2 regions of the Micromonospora sp. C41 genome follow, and region 2 is predicted to be linked to the other one. Evidence: riboswitches for the same ligand, from Rfam matches in the RefSeq annotation. Region 2 holds a riboswitch; the other holds the start of a gene.
The links. A riboswitch is a leader RNA that binds a small molecule or an ion and turns the genes downstream of it on or off. The one in region 2 is predicted to bind cobalamin.

Region 1: it holds a riboswitch for cobalamin, as region 2 does, so the genes downstream of both, KBX43_RS01845 (acyl-CoA thioesterase) here and KBX43_RS00325 (terpene cyclase/mutase family protein) in region 2, are expected to answer to the same signal.

Annotation. Positions count from the first base shown of each region.
Region 1 is NZ_JAGPXP010000001.1:619,998-626,788, reverse strand. It holds gene KBX43_RS01875 (carboxyl transferase domain-containing protein) at 1-769, shown strand, start outside; gene KBX43_RS01870 (SCO5389 family protein) at 911-1,303, shown strand; gene KBX43_RS01865 (Fur family transcriptional regulator) at 1,350-1,751, opposite strand; gene KBX43_RS01860 (copper chaperone PCu(A)C) at 1,966-2,532, shown strand; gene KBX43_RS01855 (Dyp-type peroxidase) at 2,529-3,755, shown strand; gene KBX43_RS01850 (copper resistance CopC family protein) at 3,789-4,391, shown strand; cobalamin riboswitch at 4,587-4,788, shown strand; gene KBX43_RS01845 (acyl-CoA thioesterase) at 4,919-5,431, shown strand; gene KBX43_RS01840 (LysE family translocator) at 5,435-6,061, shown strand; gene KBX43_RS01835 (PrsW family glutamic-type intramembrane protease) at 6,097-6,791, opposite strand, start outside.
Region 2 is NZ_JAGPXP010000001.1:223,767-230,557, reverse strand. It holds gene KBX43_RS00340 (ABC transporter ATP-binding protein) at 1-1,459, opposite strand, end outside; gene KBX43_RS00335 (CbiQ family ECF transporter T component) at 1,456-2,700, opposite strand; gene KBX43_RS00330 (hypothetical protein) at 2,693-3,598, opposite strand; gene KBX43_RS00325 (terpene cyclase/mutase family protein) at 3,595-5,049, opposite strand; cobalamin riboswitch at 5,186-5,323, opposite strand; gene KBX43_RS00320 (hypothetical protein) at 5,408-5,860, opposite strand; gene KBX43_RS00315 (peptidase) at 5,929-6,791, opposite strand, start outside.

The DNA.
Region 1 (6,791 bases), 400 kb from region 2:
CCATCCGGTGCTGGAGCGGTGGGCGGGCATGGCCGACGCGGAGACCGCTGTGGTGCAGGACGTGCACCTGGGCGGCATCCCGGTGTGCCTGCTCGGCATCGAGTCGCGGTCGGTGCCCCGGCACGGCTTCCCGCCCACCGACGGCCCGGACACCTACACCGCGGGCACGCTGTTCCCGCGCTCCTCGAAGAAGGCCGCGCGGGCGATCAACGCGGCCAGCGGCAACCGGCCGCTGGTCGTGCTGGCGAACCTGTCCGGCTTCGACGGCTCACCCGAGTCGATGCGCAAGCTCCAGCTGGAGTACGGCGCGGAGATCGGCCGGGCGATCGTCAACTTCCGCGGCCCGATCGTGTTCTGCGTGATCTCGCGCTATCACGGCGGCGCGTTCGTGGTCTTCTCCAAGGCGCTCAACCCGGACATGACGGTGCTGGCGATCGAGGGGTCGTTCGCCTCGGTGCTCGGTGGCGCGCCGGCCGCCGCCGTGGTGTTCGCCGGTGAGGTCGCCGCCCGCACCGCGGCCGATTCCCGGGTACGCGAGCTGGAGGGCCGGGTGGCGTCCGCCACCGGTACCGAGCGGGCCACGCTCAGCGCGGAGCTGGACGAGCTGCGCGGGTCGGTGCGGGCGGAGAAGCTGGGCGAGGTGGCCGCCGAGTTCGACCGGGTGCACAGCATCCAGCGGGCGGTCGAGGTCGGCTCGGTCGACGCGGTGATCCGCGCCGCCGAGCTGCGGCCCCGGGTCATCGAGGCGATCGAGGCGCACCTGCGCTGACACGTTCCGCGACGTCACACGGCGGACGGGCCTTCGGGTCCGTCCGCCGTTTCGCGTGCGCCGGTCCTTGACGGTCGTCTGGTGACGTGGTGTGCTCAGATGGTAATGGAAACCGTGTTCGTTAGAGCTGCCGGAGGACCCATGTCGCTCACCGTTCCGCCCGCCCTGCTGCACGCCGCCGAGACCGGTCCCGTCGACGAGGAGGCGTTCGTCGCCTGTGTCCGCGACTCCCTGCCGTACGCCTGGGAGACGGTCAGCCGGGTCGCCGCCGACCTGGCCGCGACCGACGCCGAGTTCGCCGACAACGTCGTACCGCCGCCCGGCGACGCCGAGCGCGGGCAACTGCTGCGCGCGATGGCCAGCGACGCGATCCGCGCCGGCCTGGAGCGGCACTTCGGGATCACGCTGGCGTTCCAGAACTGCCACCGGGTGGCCGCCTTCCGCCCCGGCGCGGCCGGCTCCGAGGCGTACCGCCGGTTCACCTCCAGCCGCGGCCAGTTGCTGAACCAGTCACCGGCGCTGCGCAACTGCTGACCGGCGGTCCGGCGCGGGCGGGTCACCGCCCGCCCGCGGCGGTGGCTCAGGCGGCGCAGCGGTCGCAGGTGCCGAAGATCTCCAGGGTGTGCCCGACGTCGGTGAAACCGTGCTGCGCGGCGACCTGGTCGGCCCACCGCTCCACGGCCGGGCCGGCCACCTCCACCGCACGGCCGCAGCGGCGGCAGACCAGGTGGTGGTGATGGCGGCTCTGGCTGCACCGCCGGTAGAGGTGCTCGCCGCCGGGCAGCCGCGCCGAGTCGATCTCGCCGTTGTCGACGAGCAGCTGCAACGTCCGGTAGACGGTGGTCAGACCCACCTTCGCCTGCCGCTGCACGAGCATCTGGTGCAACTGCTGCGCGCTGTGGAAGCCGTCCAGCTCCCGCAGCAGCGCCAGCACCTCGGCGCGCTGCCGGGTGTTGCGGGTCGCCCCGGTCGTCGCCGTCACCGTCCGCCTCCCTCGTCCGGGCGCCCTCTCCGGCCACGGCCGCGCCCGGCGCGCCACGTGACACCCGGAACCATTATGCCTTCCGGGCGCTCCCCGGTCCCCGGTCGCGGTGAGCCCGGCCGGCATGTGACGCGACCGACTCCCCGGGCCGGAACTATCCGCGGCGCCGCCCCGACCAACGGTACGAACACCGGATCTTCGAGGGGACGACCGCATGCCCAGCACCACCAGCCGACGCTTCCCACGCACGGCGGCCCTGATCGGCGCCGCCGTCCTGGCCGCGTCCGTCGCCGCCTGCGGCTCCGCCGACGCCACGCCCACAACCGCGCCGTCGGCGTCGGCGCCCGCCTCGGCCCCGGCGAGCGCAACGGCGGGTGTGCTGACGATCCGCGACCCGTGGGTGAAGGCCGCCGACAAGGGCATGACCGCCGCGTTCGCCACGCTCGTCAACGACGGCGACGCCGACGTCACGATCACCGGGGTGACCACCGACGTGTCCCGGGCCGAGATCCACGAGATGGCCATGACCGACGGGAAGATGGCGATGCGGCAGAAGCAGGGCGGCGTCGTGGTCGCCGCCGGAGCCCAGGCCGCGCTGGAGCCCGGCGGCGACCATCTCATGCTGATGGACCTGACCCGCCCGGTGCGCCCCGGCGACCAGCTCGACGTCACGCTCACCTTCGCCGACGGGCGCACCCAGACGTTCACCGCGGTGGCCAAGCCGTTCACCGGCGCCCAGGAGACGTACGCGCCCGGACACGGCGCGAGCCCCGCGTCATGACCGGAACCGGCGCGCCCGCGCGCCGGGTCAGCCGGCGCGGCCTGCTCACCGGCGGCGCGGCGGCCGCCGGGGGCGCGCTGGCCGGCGCGGGTGCCCTCGCCGCCCTCCGTTCCCACGGGGTACGCCCCGACGACGCCGTCCCGGTGGCCCAGGTCGGCAGCGCTGTCGAGCCGTTCCACGGCGCGCGCCAGTCCGGTGTCACCACCGAGCCCCAGGCGCACGCCGCGTTCGTCGCGTTCACGCTGCGCCCGGACACAGACCGGGCCGCGCTCGGGCGGATGCTGCGACTGCTCTCCGACGACGCCGCCCGGCTCACCCAGGGTCGCCCGGCGCTGGCCGACACCGAGCCGGAACTGGGCCTGCTGCCGGCCCGGCTGACAGTCACGTTCGGCTTCGGCCCCGGGCTCTACGCCGCCGCCGGGCTCGACGACCGCCGCCCCACGTCGGTGGCCGACCTGCCGGCGTTCCGGATCGACCGGTTGCAGCCCCGCTGGTCCGGCGGCGACCTGCTGCTGCAGATCTGCGCCGACGACCCGCTCACCGTCGCGCACGCCCAACGGGTCCTGACCAAGGACAGCCGCCCGTTCGCCACCGTCCGCTGGGTGCAGCAGGGCTTCCGCCGGGCCGCCGGCGCCGAGCCCGGACGCACCCAGCGCAACCTGTTCGGCCAGCTCGACGGCACCGCCAACCCGAAGCCCGGCGTGTCGGCGGACACCGCCGTCTGGGTGACCGACGGGCCGGACTGGCTCCGCGACTCCACCACCCTGGTGGTGCGCCGGATCAGCATGAACCTGGAGACGTGGGACCTGCTCGGCCGCGCCGACCGGGAACTCGCGGTGGGCCGGCGCCTCGACACCGGCGCGCCGCTGACCGGCGAGGCGGAGCACGACGAGCCCGACTTCGCCGCGCTCGGACCGGACGGGCTCACCGTGATCCCGGACTTCTCGCACCTGACCCGGGCCCGCGTCACCGACGACCGGCAGAAGATCCTGCGCCGGCCCTACAACTACGACGGCGCGCCGACCGCCGAGGGACACGCGGACAGCGGGCTCGTCTTCGCCGCGTACCAGGCCGACATCGCCCGGCAGTTCCTGCCCATCCAGCGGCGGCTGGCCGAACGGGACCTGCTCAACGAGTGGACCACCCCGATCGGCTCCGCCGTGTTCGCCGTACCGCCCGGCTGCCCCGAGGGCGGCTGGATCGGCCAGCAACTGCTCGGCTGACCACGACGCTGACCACGACCAGGAAGGCGCGTCATGCGTACCCGTACCGTCTCCGCACTCCTCGCCGCGCTGTTCACCGCGGCGCTGCTGCTGGTCCCGGCCACGCCCGCGGCGGCGCACAACTCGCTGCAGGAGGCCACGCCGGCCCGCGACGCCCGGCTCACCACCGCGCCGACGCAAGTGACGCTGCGGTTCCTGCAGCGGCTCAACCCGGCCTTCACCACCATCACGCTGCGCGACGCCACCGACCGTCAGGTGCCCGCGAGCGCGCCCGCCGTGGACGGCGCGACGGGCACGGTGACGATCGAGGAGCCGCTGGCCAACGGCACCTACACCGTCGCCTACCGCGTGGTCTCCCGCGACGGCCACCCGGTCCAGGGCTCGTACCGCTTCACCGTCGCCGACCCGGCCGCTCCCCCGGCGGCCGCCCCGTCCCCGGCCACTCCCTCGCCGGCCGCCTCCGCGGACGTCTCGGCGGGCGCTGCGGCAGGCGCGGACGCCTCTCCGGCGAGCGCCGACGCTTCGGCCGACGCCGACGACGGTCTGCCGGTGGGCCTGCTGGCCGGCGGAGCGGTGGCCGCGGTGGCGGCAGCCGGCGTGACCACGCTACTGCTTCGACGCCGCCGCGCCTCCTGACCCGTCGCCCGCTGACGCGGGTCCGCCCGGCTTCCTGATGAGCGGGAGAGACATCCCGCCATGCGGACTGCGCATGCGGGGCGGCACCGGGTGTGCCGGAGCCTGCGTGCCTGTGGGACGGCCGGGGGCAGGGCGCCGAAGGGCGGAACGCGGGTCGCGGCGAGGGCGGGTCGGGGCTGGGTTAGGCTGCCGGGAGCGCTGGTTCACCCGGTCGGCGACGGCCGGGTGTCGTAAGAGGGAACCCGGTGGAAGTCCGGGACTGCCCCGCAGCGGTGAGTGGGAACGACAGCCGTCAACAGCACTGGGCCACCGGCCTGGGAAGCGACGGCCGGTAGGCGACCGGCGACCCCGGTCGGGCCCGCGAGTCCGAAGACCTGCCCGCGTCGCGCGTACCACCGGTGCGCGCTGCCGTCGACCTCGCGGGTGGGTCGGGCGGGTGACACGCCGGGCGGGAGCCGTCGGCGTGCCTCGACGTGCAACTCCCCCGTCCGGTCGGCGGTCCGCTTCTGCGAGGACGGAACCGCACCGTGACCGATGCCATCACCCTCACCGGCCGACCACCGTCGGCGTCGCACCTGACCCTGTCGCAGATCATGGACCAGCACCACACCAACCTGATGGGCACGGTGCACGGCGGCCGGATCCTCAACCTGATCGACTCGGTCGCCGGGGTGGTCGCCGCCCGCCACTCCGACGGACCGGCCGTCACCGCCGCCATCGACGAGACAGCCTTCCTGCGCGCTGTCCGCGTCGGTGACGTGGTGCACGTGGACGCCCGGATCACCTGGGCCGGCCGCAGCTCGATGGAGGTGGCCGTGAAGGTCAGCGCGGACCGCTGGGACCGCGCAGTGCCGCCGGTGGACGTGGCAACCGCGCACCTGGTGATGGTGGCCGTGGACGACGAGGGCCAGCCCCGGCCGGTGCCGCCGCTGCTGCCCGGCACCGACGGTGACCGGCGGCGCTACCGGGAGGCGCAGATCCGGCGCGAACACCGGCTGGCGCTGCGCCGGGCGCTGCTCGACGGCGCCGAGGAGGGCTGAGGCGTGCTCGGACTGTCGGCGGCCACGCTCGCGGGATACCTGGCCGCGATCGTGGTGCTCATGCTCACCCCCGGGCCGGACATGATGTTCGTGCTCGCCAACGCCACCCGGTACGGCGCGCGGGCCGGGGCGGTGGCGGCGCTCGGGGTCGCGGCCGGAGAGGCGGTGCACGTCGCCGCCGTGGTGGCCGGACTCGCCACCGTGATCGCCGCGTCCCCGGTGCTGTTCACCGCGATCCGGTGGGCCGGTGCGGCGTACCTGATCGTGCTGGGCCTGCGGGCGCTGCGCGGCACGGGCCGGCCCGGCGTCGCGGCGGACGGGGCGGACGGCGGCGGCGCCGGGCGGGCGTTCCGGCGCGGGCTGCTCACGAACCTGCTCAACCCGAAGATGATCCTGTTCAGCGTGGCGTTCCTGCCGCAGTTCGTCCGGCCCGACGCGGGCCCGGTGGCGGCACAGCTGGTGCTGCTCGGCGCGCTGTTCGTCGCGGTGCAGCTCACCGTGGACCTGGCTCTCGGCGTGGGCGCCGGGCGGTTCGCCCGCCGCTGGGGCGACAGCCGCTGGTCGCGGCGGGTCGACCGGCTCTGCGCTGTCGCCTTCGTCGCGCTCGGTGTCCGGCTGGCCGCCGGCTGACGCTTGCTCGACTCCAGCTCGCCGAGATGGCGGCATCAGGAGGGCTCCGACCCCGCCACCTCGGCGAGCTGGTGAGGATCACGCTCCGGCGCCCGGGGCGGGGCGGCGGGCCGCTCGCGGTCCAGGTGCAGGCGCAGCAGCACCCAGCCCAGCGACACACCGCCGATGAACACGTACGCGGGCTGCGTGCCGAACGTGTCCCAGCAGGTGTGCAGCGTGACGGCGGCGGCGAAGGTGAGCAGGAACGCCGCCAGTCTCCGGCCACCGGGCGCGGCGGCGAACGTGAACAACGCGGCGGCGGTCAGCCCGGTCCAGGCCAGGTGCGCGGCGGGCGCGGTGAGACCGCGAACCAGCAGCGTCCGCTCGACGGCGCCGAGGTTGCCCTCCGACCCGACGAACGCGGCGAACGCGTACCCCATGGTCTCCAGCGCGGCGAACCCGGCGCCGGAGGCCACGCCGATCACCAGGCCCTGCGCCGGTGACCGGTGCCGCCGCCACAGCAGCAGGATGCCGGCCGGCACGATCAGCTTCGCGGTCTCCTCGGCCAGGCCGACGAGCGCCATCGGCAGGACGCCGAGGCGGTGCAGCGTGCCGTACTCCAGCCAGCCGGCGGCGACCACGCCGACCACGCCGCCGAGAAGCGCGGCGACGCCGACGACGGAGCCGGGGACCGGGCGGCGGGCCGGCCGCCCCTGGGCGAAGGCCAGGAACGTGGCGGGCGCGACGCACG
Region 2 (6,791 bases):
CGGCGAGGGTGGCGACGAGTTCGACGTCGTGGGTGGCGACCACCACGGCTCGGCCGCTGCCGGCCAGCATCCGGGCGGCGGCGGTGAACTGCCGCTTGGCATGGTAGTCCAGGCCGCGGGTCGGCTCGTCGAGCAGGACCACCGGCGGAGCGGCGGTGAGCTGCACGGCGAGTGCGAGGGCGAGCCGCTGTCCCTCGGACAGGTCCCGGGGGTGCCGGTCACCGGGCAGTCCGGGGACGAGCTGGTCCACCAGCGCCCGGCAGGTGCCGGCCGGCACGCCGGTCTCCCGGTCGGCCTGGGCGCACTCCGCGTCGACTGTCTCCAGGTAGAGCAGGTCACCGGAGTCCTGCGGGACGAGGCCGACGTGCCGGCGGGCCTGACCGGCCGGCAGGGCCTTCGGGTCGACGGTGCCCTTCGGCCCGGTCACGGCGACGGTGCCGCCGTGGCGTGGGCCGCTGCCCTGCACCGCCCAGAGCAGGCTGGACTTGCCGGATCCGTTGCGGCCCATCAACGCGACGACCCGGCCGGCGCGCAGATCGAGGTCGACGCCGGCCACCGCGACGGTGCCCGGATACCGTACGACGATCTTCCGCGCGGTCAGCGTGGGACCGGTGTCCGCGCCCGCCGGGACCGGCGGCGGCGCCACGCCGGCGAGCCGGTGCCGGAGGTCGGACGCCCGTCGGCGGGCGTCACGGACCGACAACGGCAGCGGTGTCCAGCCGGCGAGGCGACCCAGCTCGATCAGGGGTGGCGCGATGTCGATGTGGGCCAGCCCGGTCGCCGGCGTCCCGTCGTGGACATGGCCGTCGCCGGGCAGGTACAGCAGCCGGTCGGCGTACTGCAGGACGCGCTCCAGCCGGTGCTCGGCCAGCACCACTGTCACTCCGAGGTCGTGCACCAGCCGGGTGACGGTGGCGAGCACGTCCTCCGCGGCGGTGGGGTCCAGCGCGGAGGTGGGTTCGTCGAGCACCAGCACCCGGGGGTGCGCCGTGAGCACCGCGCCGATGGCGACCCGCTGTTGCTGACCGCCGGACAGCGTCCGCAGGGGCCGGTCGCGCAGGTCGGCGATGCCGAGCAGGTCCAGCGTCTCCTCCACCCGCTTGCGCATCACCGCGGGTGGCAGGGCGAGCTGCTCCATCCCGTACGCCAGTTCCTCCTCGACGGTGTCGGTGACGAAGCCGGCCAACGGGTCCTGGCCGACCACGCCGACGACGTCGGCGAGATCGCGCGGCGGATGCGTGCGGGTGTCCCTGCCGTCGACGGTGACGGCGCCGTGCAGGGTGCCGCCGGTGAAGTGTGGGACGAGACCGTTGATCGCCCGCAGCAGCGTCGACTTTCCGGCACCGGTACGGCCCGCGACCAGGCAGAGTTCACCTTCCTCGACGCGAAACGTCACATCCCGCAACGGTGGCGGGCCGCCCTCGGCATAGTGGACGGTGACCCGGTCGAAAGTGATCATGGGCGGTCTCCCGGTGTCGATGCCCTCGCGGCGCGCACTCCGTCTGCCGGCACGTCCGTGACGGGGATGGGCCGGTCCACCGACGGCGGGCGTCCGGCACATACTGTCGGCGGTGGTGGCGGCGCCAGCCAGGCGGGTGCCGCCGCGACGCCGACGGCGAGAAGCATCAGCGGGGTCAGCTGGGGCCAGGTGAGCGGGCTGACCGGCGGGTAGAGCAGTTCCGGGTCCACCGAGCCGGCGAGCATGGTCAGTGCCGCGGCGGCCACCCCGCAGCCGGCCACGAGCAGCTCGGCCGGACGCCAGCGGTCCGGTCGGTACCGGCTGCGGCGGACCCGGCGACCGGCCAGCAGCATGCCGGTCACGGCGGCGGTCAGTCCGGCCAGGAGCATCGGCAGCCCCAGGTAGCCGGGTGCGGCGGTGTCGAGCAGCCCGTAGGTGCCGGCGCAGACGCCGACCAGCCCGCCGAGGACGAGCGCCCCGGTGACGGTTCGCTGCCCGGCGGGCACCGCCGCGGTGCGGCCGTAACCACGGGAGTCCATCGCGGCCGCGAGGGCCAGGGACCGGTCCAACGCGTCGGCCAGCACCGGCAGGGCGATCCCGCGCAGCGCCCTCATCCCGCGGGCGGACGCGCCGCGCAGCCGCCGGGCCCGGCGGACCCGTAGCACGCTCTCCACCAGCTGCGGGGCGACCGACAACGCGACCACGACGGCGGTGCCGATCGCGTACAGCGCTCCGGGTACGGCCTTGAGCAGCCGCTTCGGGTTGGCCAGGGCGTTCGCCGCACCGAGGCAGATCAGCATCGTCGCCAGCCGCAGCCCGTCGTAGAAGCCACCGAGGATCTGCTCGGCGGCGACCGGTCCGAACAGGCGGATGCCCGCCGCCCACGCGGGCAGCGGGATCTCCGGCAGCCGGACCAGGATGTGGTCGCCCTGGCCGCCGCCGAACACGATCCGGAACACCACCCGCATCGTGACGATCACCGCGCCGAGCCAGACGTACATGCGGAACGCCAACGCCCACGGCGCGTCGCCCCGGCGGCGCACCACCACCAGACCGGCGACGGCGACGAGCAGGGCCAGCGGCAGCGGATTCGTGGTGTGGCTGGCCGCGGTGGCCAGGCCGAGCGCCCACAGCCACCATGCGCCCGGGTGCAGCCCCCGGGGCAGCCACCACACCGGCCACCGGCCCGGCAGACGACGGGCGTCGGCCGGCCGCGACCCGGTGACCGTGACGTCAGTCATCCGGGTCGGCGGCACGGCGTCGTCGGGCCGCGACCAGCGCGCCGGTGGCGAGCAGGGCGAGCAGAAGCACCCCGGCGATCGTGCCCAGTGGCAGGCCGTCGTCGTCACGGGACGCGGCGACATCCGTCACCACCGGCTCGTCGGAGGAGCCCTGCGGTGCCGTGCCGGTGGCGGCGCCCGGCGTCGCCGTCAGGGTCGGCGTACCGGCCGTCGGTGACGTGCCGGCGGAGGTCGGCGGGCCGACGGAGACCGGCGGGCCGGAGGTGCCGCCCGGCCGGGTGGGCTCGCCGGGCCGGCCACCGGCGACCGGCGGCGGTGCGACGGTTCCTCCCGCCGGTGGTGGCGCCGCCGGCTCACCGCCCGTGGGCGGCGGCGGCGGTGGTGGCGGTGGCGGTGGCGGGGCGGGGCGTTTCGGCGCGACGCCGGGACGGGGCGCGTCGTCGGCGTTGCGGTTGAGGGAGAACGACCAGCCCTCGAAGCTGCCGGCCGCCGGCTTGCGGTTGAGCACGCCCTTGTCGCTGTACGTCCAGCTGCCGCCGTTCGGGGCGTGCCAGTACGACCAGTAGGCGCTCGCAGGCGGGGTGTCGACGCACTTCTCCGTCGCGGCCGACGGCTTGCCGTCGATCCGGCAGATGAACCCCTCGCCCCAGCGCAGGGTTCCGGTGATCGGGAAGCCCGCGTTCTTGAGCGCCGCGAGGCCGGTGGCCTGGGTGCCCGGCGCGCACCGCACCACCGTCCCGCCGCCGAGCTCGTTGAAGTCCACCACGACTGTGACCCCGGAGGCGTCCGGGCAGTAGCCGGCCGACCCGGCGGCCACCGCAGGACTGCCCGGTCCGATCGTGGTGCAGGCGGTGACCAGGGCGACGGCCAGCGCGCCACGGGCGGCGCGGAGGCTCATCCCGCCCGCCGTCGGCCGAGCACGAGCAGTGTCACTCCGCCACCGATCAGCAGCAGCGCGATCAGCAGGTAGCTACCGATCGCCACGCCGGTCGTCGGCAGCCCGCCCGGCCCGGACGCGGCCGGGGTCGTGATCGGCGGCGCGACGGTGGCCGGCGCCGCGGTCGTGGGCGCGGGTGTCGCCGGAGGGCGGGTCACGCTCGGCGTCGGGCCGGCGGTGCCGGTCGGTGGAGGCGAAGTGGTGAGCGTGGGAGACGCGGAGGGCGTGGACGGCGCGGTGGGCGAGGCCGTGCCGGTCGGGGTGGGAGTCGACGTGGGCGGCGGGTCGAGGCCGATCCGGCCCAGCGGGACCTGGGCCAGCCCGAGCAGGGCCTGCGCGGTGGCCCGGCGCCACTGGTCCCGGTCGGTGTCGGTGATCCCGGCCGCCGCGGCAGCCGTGAATCCGTCGGTGTTGTAGGCGATCGCGCCGGCGTCGGCGGAGGCCGCGCCACCGTTGCCCGCGGTGAGCTGCAGCGCGGCCAGGGCCGTCGCCGCCCGGGCGGCCTCGTCGTCGCGGCCGGCGGCGGCGAGGGCCTGCCCGGCCAGGCCGGTGCTGTTGGAGTTCGCGCCGGTGGTGGGTCCCGAGCCGCCGAAGGAACCGTCGGCGTGCTGCTGGGTGACCAGCCAGTCGGCGCCCTTGCGGGCGGCGTCGCCGGCGCCCGTGGCGCCGTCCTCGGCGGCGGCCAGCAACGCCTGCACGGCCATCGCGGTCGAGTCGACGTCGAGGGTGGCGCCGGGCTGGTCGTCGCAGGACGGCGACGGCCCGTCGGCGGCGTCCGGGTAGAGCCGGAAGCCGCCCGCCGCGCACTGCTGCCGGATCAGGAAGTCCACCGGATCCTGTGGCAGGTCGCCGCTGCGGGCCAGGCCGAGCACGGCGAAGGACTGGTCGAAGGTGTTGCTGGCGTCCGGGCCGCTGTCGGCGGTGGTACGGCTGGTGATCCGTCCCCGCTGGTGCCCGGCGTCGGCCGTGGCGATCAGCGACAGGGTTTCCGCCCGCAGGTCGTAGCCGCCGAAGTCGGTGGGGTCCGCGTCGGCGGCGGCCGCGGCGTAGAGCAGTTTGGCGGTGGCCCCGCCGTCGGTGAAGCCCTCGATGCCCCAGTCGTCGTAGCTGTTGTAGGACCGTACGTGTGTCGCGACCTGCGCGGTCGCCGCCTGCCGGGTCGGTGCGTCGACGCCGGTGGCGGACAGCGCGACCAGGCCGTCGATGGTCAGCCCCCAGTCCTCGGGGGCGAACGGGCCGGGCAGCGCCCCGTCGGTGAACTCGCCGGCCAGCCAGGACGCGGCGTCGCGGGCGGCGGTGATGTGGGCCGGGGCGGGTGCCGCGACAACGGCCGGCGGGGTGCCGGTGATCGCGGCGAGAGCCGTCACCGTGGCTGTACCGAGACCGGTGGTGAGACGCCGGGACAGGGGCATCAGGGGTGCCTTTCGCAGAGCGGTCGGTGAAACCTCCGGAAAGCACCCCGAGAGACGGACACCCCGCTCCGCGTGCTGCGGTGGGCGGGGTGGTCGGACCTCGGCGGCCCGGACTTCACCCTGTAGACCTCGACAGTGGAAGCCGCTCGTCCCGGGCGGGGCATTCCGGCTCGCGAAAGGGACTCTCGCTCACGGTTGCGGGTCAGCGCCGGCTTCGAACCGGCTTCCCCCCACACGGGACGTATGCAGTTGTGCCCGGCGCACCGGGTGCCGACACCGTACCGCCCGGGCGCGCGACGACGCCAGAGCAGCTGCCGGTACCCGGTGCGCCGCTGGTCACACCGTTCGCAGCCGCGGTTCAGGGAGCGGCGATGCTCGGCGGGGCGCCGGCGCCGAAGGACCAGCCCTCGACGCTGCCCGGCGCGGGGTTGTAGCCGGTCGCCCCCGACGTGCTGTAGGACCAGGAGCCACCGCTGGACGCGTGCCAGTACGACCAGTACGCGGTGGCCGGCGGGGTGTTGACGCACGGCTCGGTCGCGGCGGTGGGCTTGCCGTTGATCCGGCAGACGAAGGCCAGGCCCCAGCGGGCGGTGCCGGTGACGGTGAAGCCGGCGGCCTGAAGCGCGGCCAGGCCGGTGGCCGGATCGCCCGGCGCACAGGCGACCTGTACGCCGCCGCCGAGCGCGGCGAAGTCGACGACCACAGTGACTCCCGAGGTGCCGACGCAGGCGGCGGCGTGCGCCGACCGGGGCGCGGGTTCGACTGCGGTCAGCGCGACGCCGGCCACGACGGCGGCCAGCAGGCCGGCCATCCAGGTGCGGGCGGTGGGACGGTGACGGAACACGGGTCCTCCTGTGATCGGGTGAGCGGCGAGGCGGTTCACGGGCAGGCGAGCACCGGTGCGCCGGGGTCGGCGCCGGCGGCGGACAGACGGGCGTACCCGACCCCGGTGAGACCGAGGACGGCCTGGGCGGTGGCCCGGGGCGCGGTGGCCGGGTCGAAGCCGCCACCGTCGAAGTCGACAGCGCCCCGGTCGGCGGGCGCCCCGGCGCAGCCGACCTGGAGTCCGGCGAGGAACGCCCGGGACCGCGCCCAGGCCGGCAGCCGGTGACCGTCGCGCAGGGCCTGCGCGGCGAGGCCGGTGCTGTTGGCGTTCGGTGTGCCGGCCGCGTTGGCGAAGCCGCCGTCGGCACGCTGAACGGACACCAGCCAGCGCAGCCCGGCGGCGGCGTCGGCCGGACGGTCCGCGGCGCGCAGCGCCTGCGTCACGAGCGCGGTGGCGTCCACGTCGGACGTGCAGACCGGTTGGGCGGGCAGCAGCGGGTAGCCGCCGTCCGGGCATCGGGTGCCGGCCAGCCAGGCGGCCGCCGCCGGTGGCGCCCCGGCCGCGGTACGGTCCAGCGCCAGCAGCGCGAAGGACTGGCTGAACGCGTTGCTGTAGTCGCCGTACGCGGACCGGTCGCTGAACCGGCCGGCCGGCGTCTGCAGCGAACGCAGCCGGGCGATCAGGTCCACCCCGCCGACGTCGGCCGGGTCGCCGCCGCGCACCTGCACGGCGAGGGCGAGCTTGGCGGTCGCGCCCGCGTACGCCTCGGAGACGCCGTCGCCGAGGTAGCCGTCGCGGATGTCCGGCCGGGTGACCCAGGCCAGCGCGCCGGCGCCGTGGTCGTCGGCGACGCCGCCGGCGGCGAAGGCGAACACGGCGTCGAGGGTCAGCCCCTGGTCGGGGTAGGCGACACCGT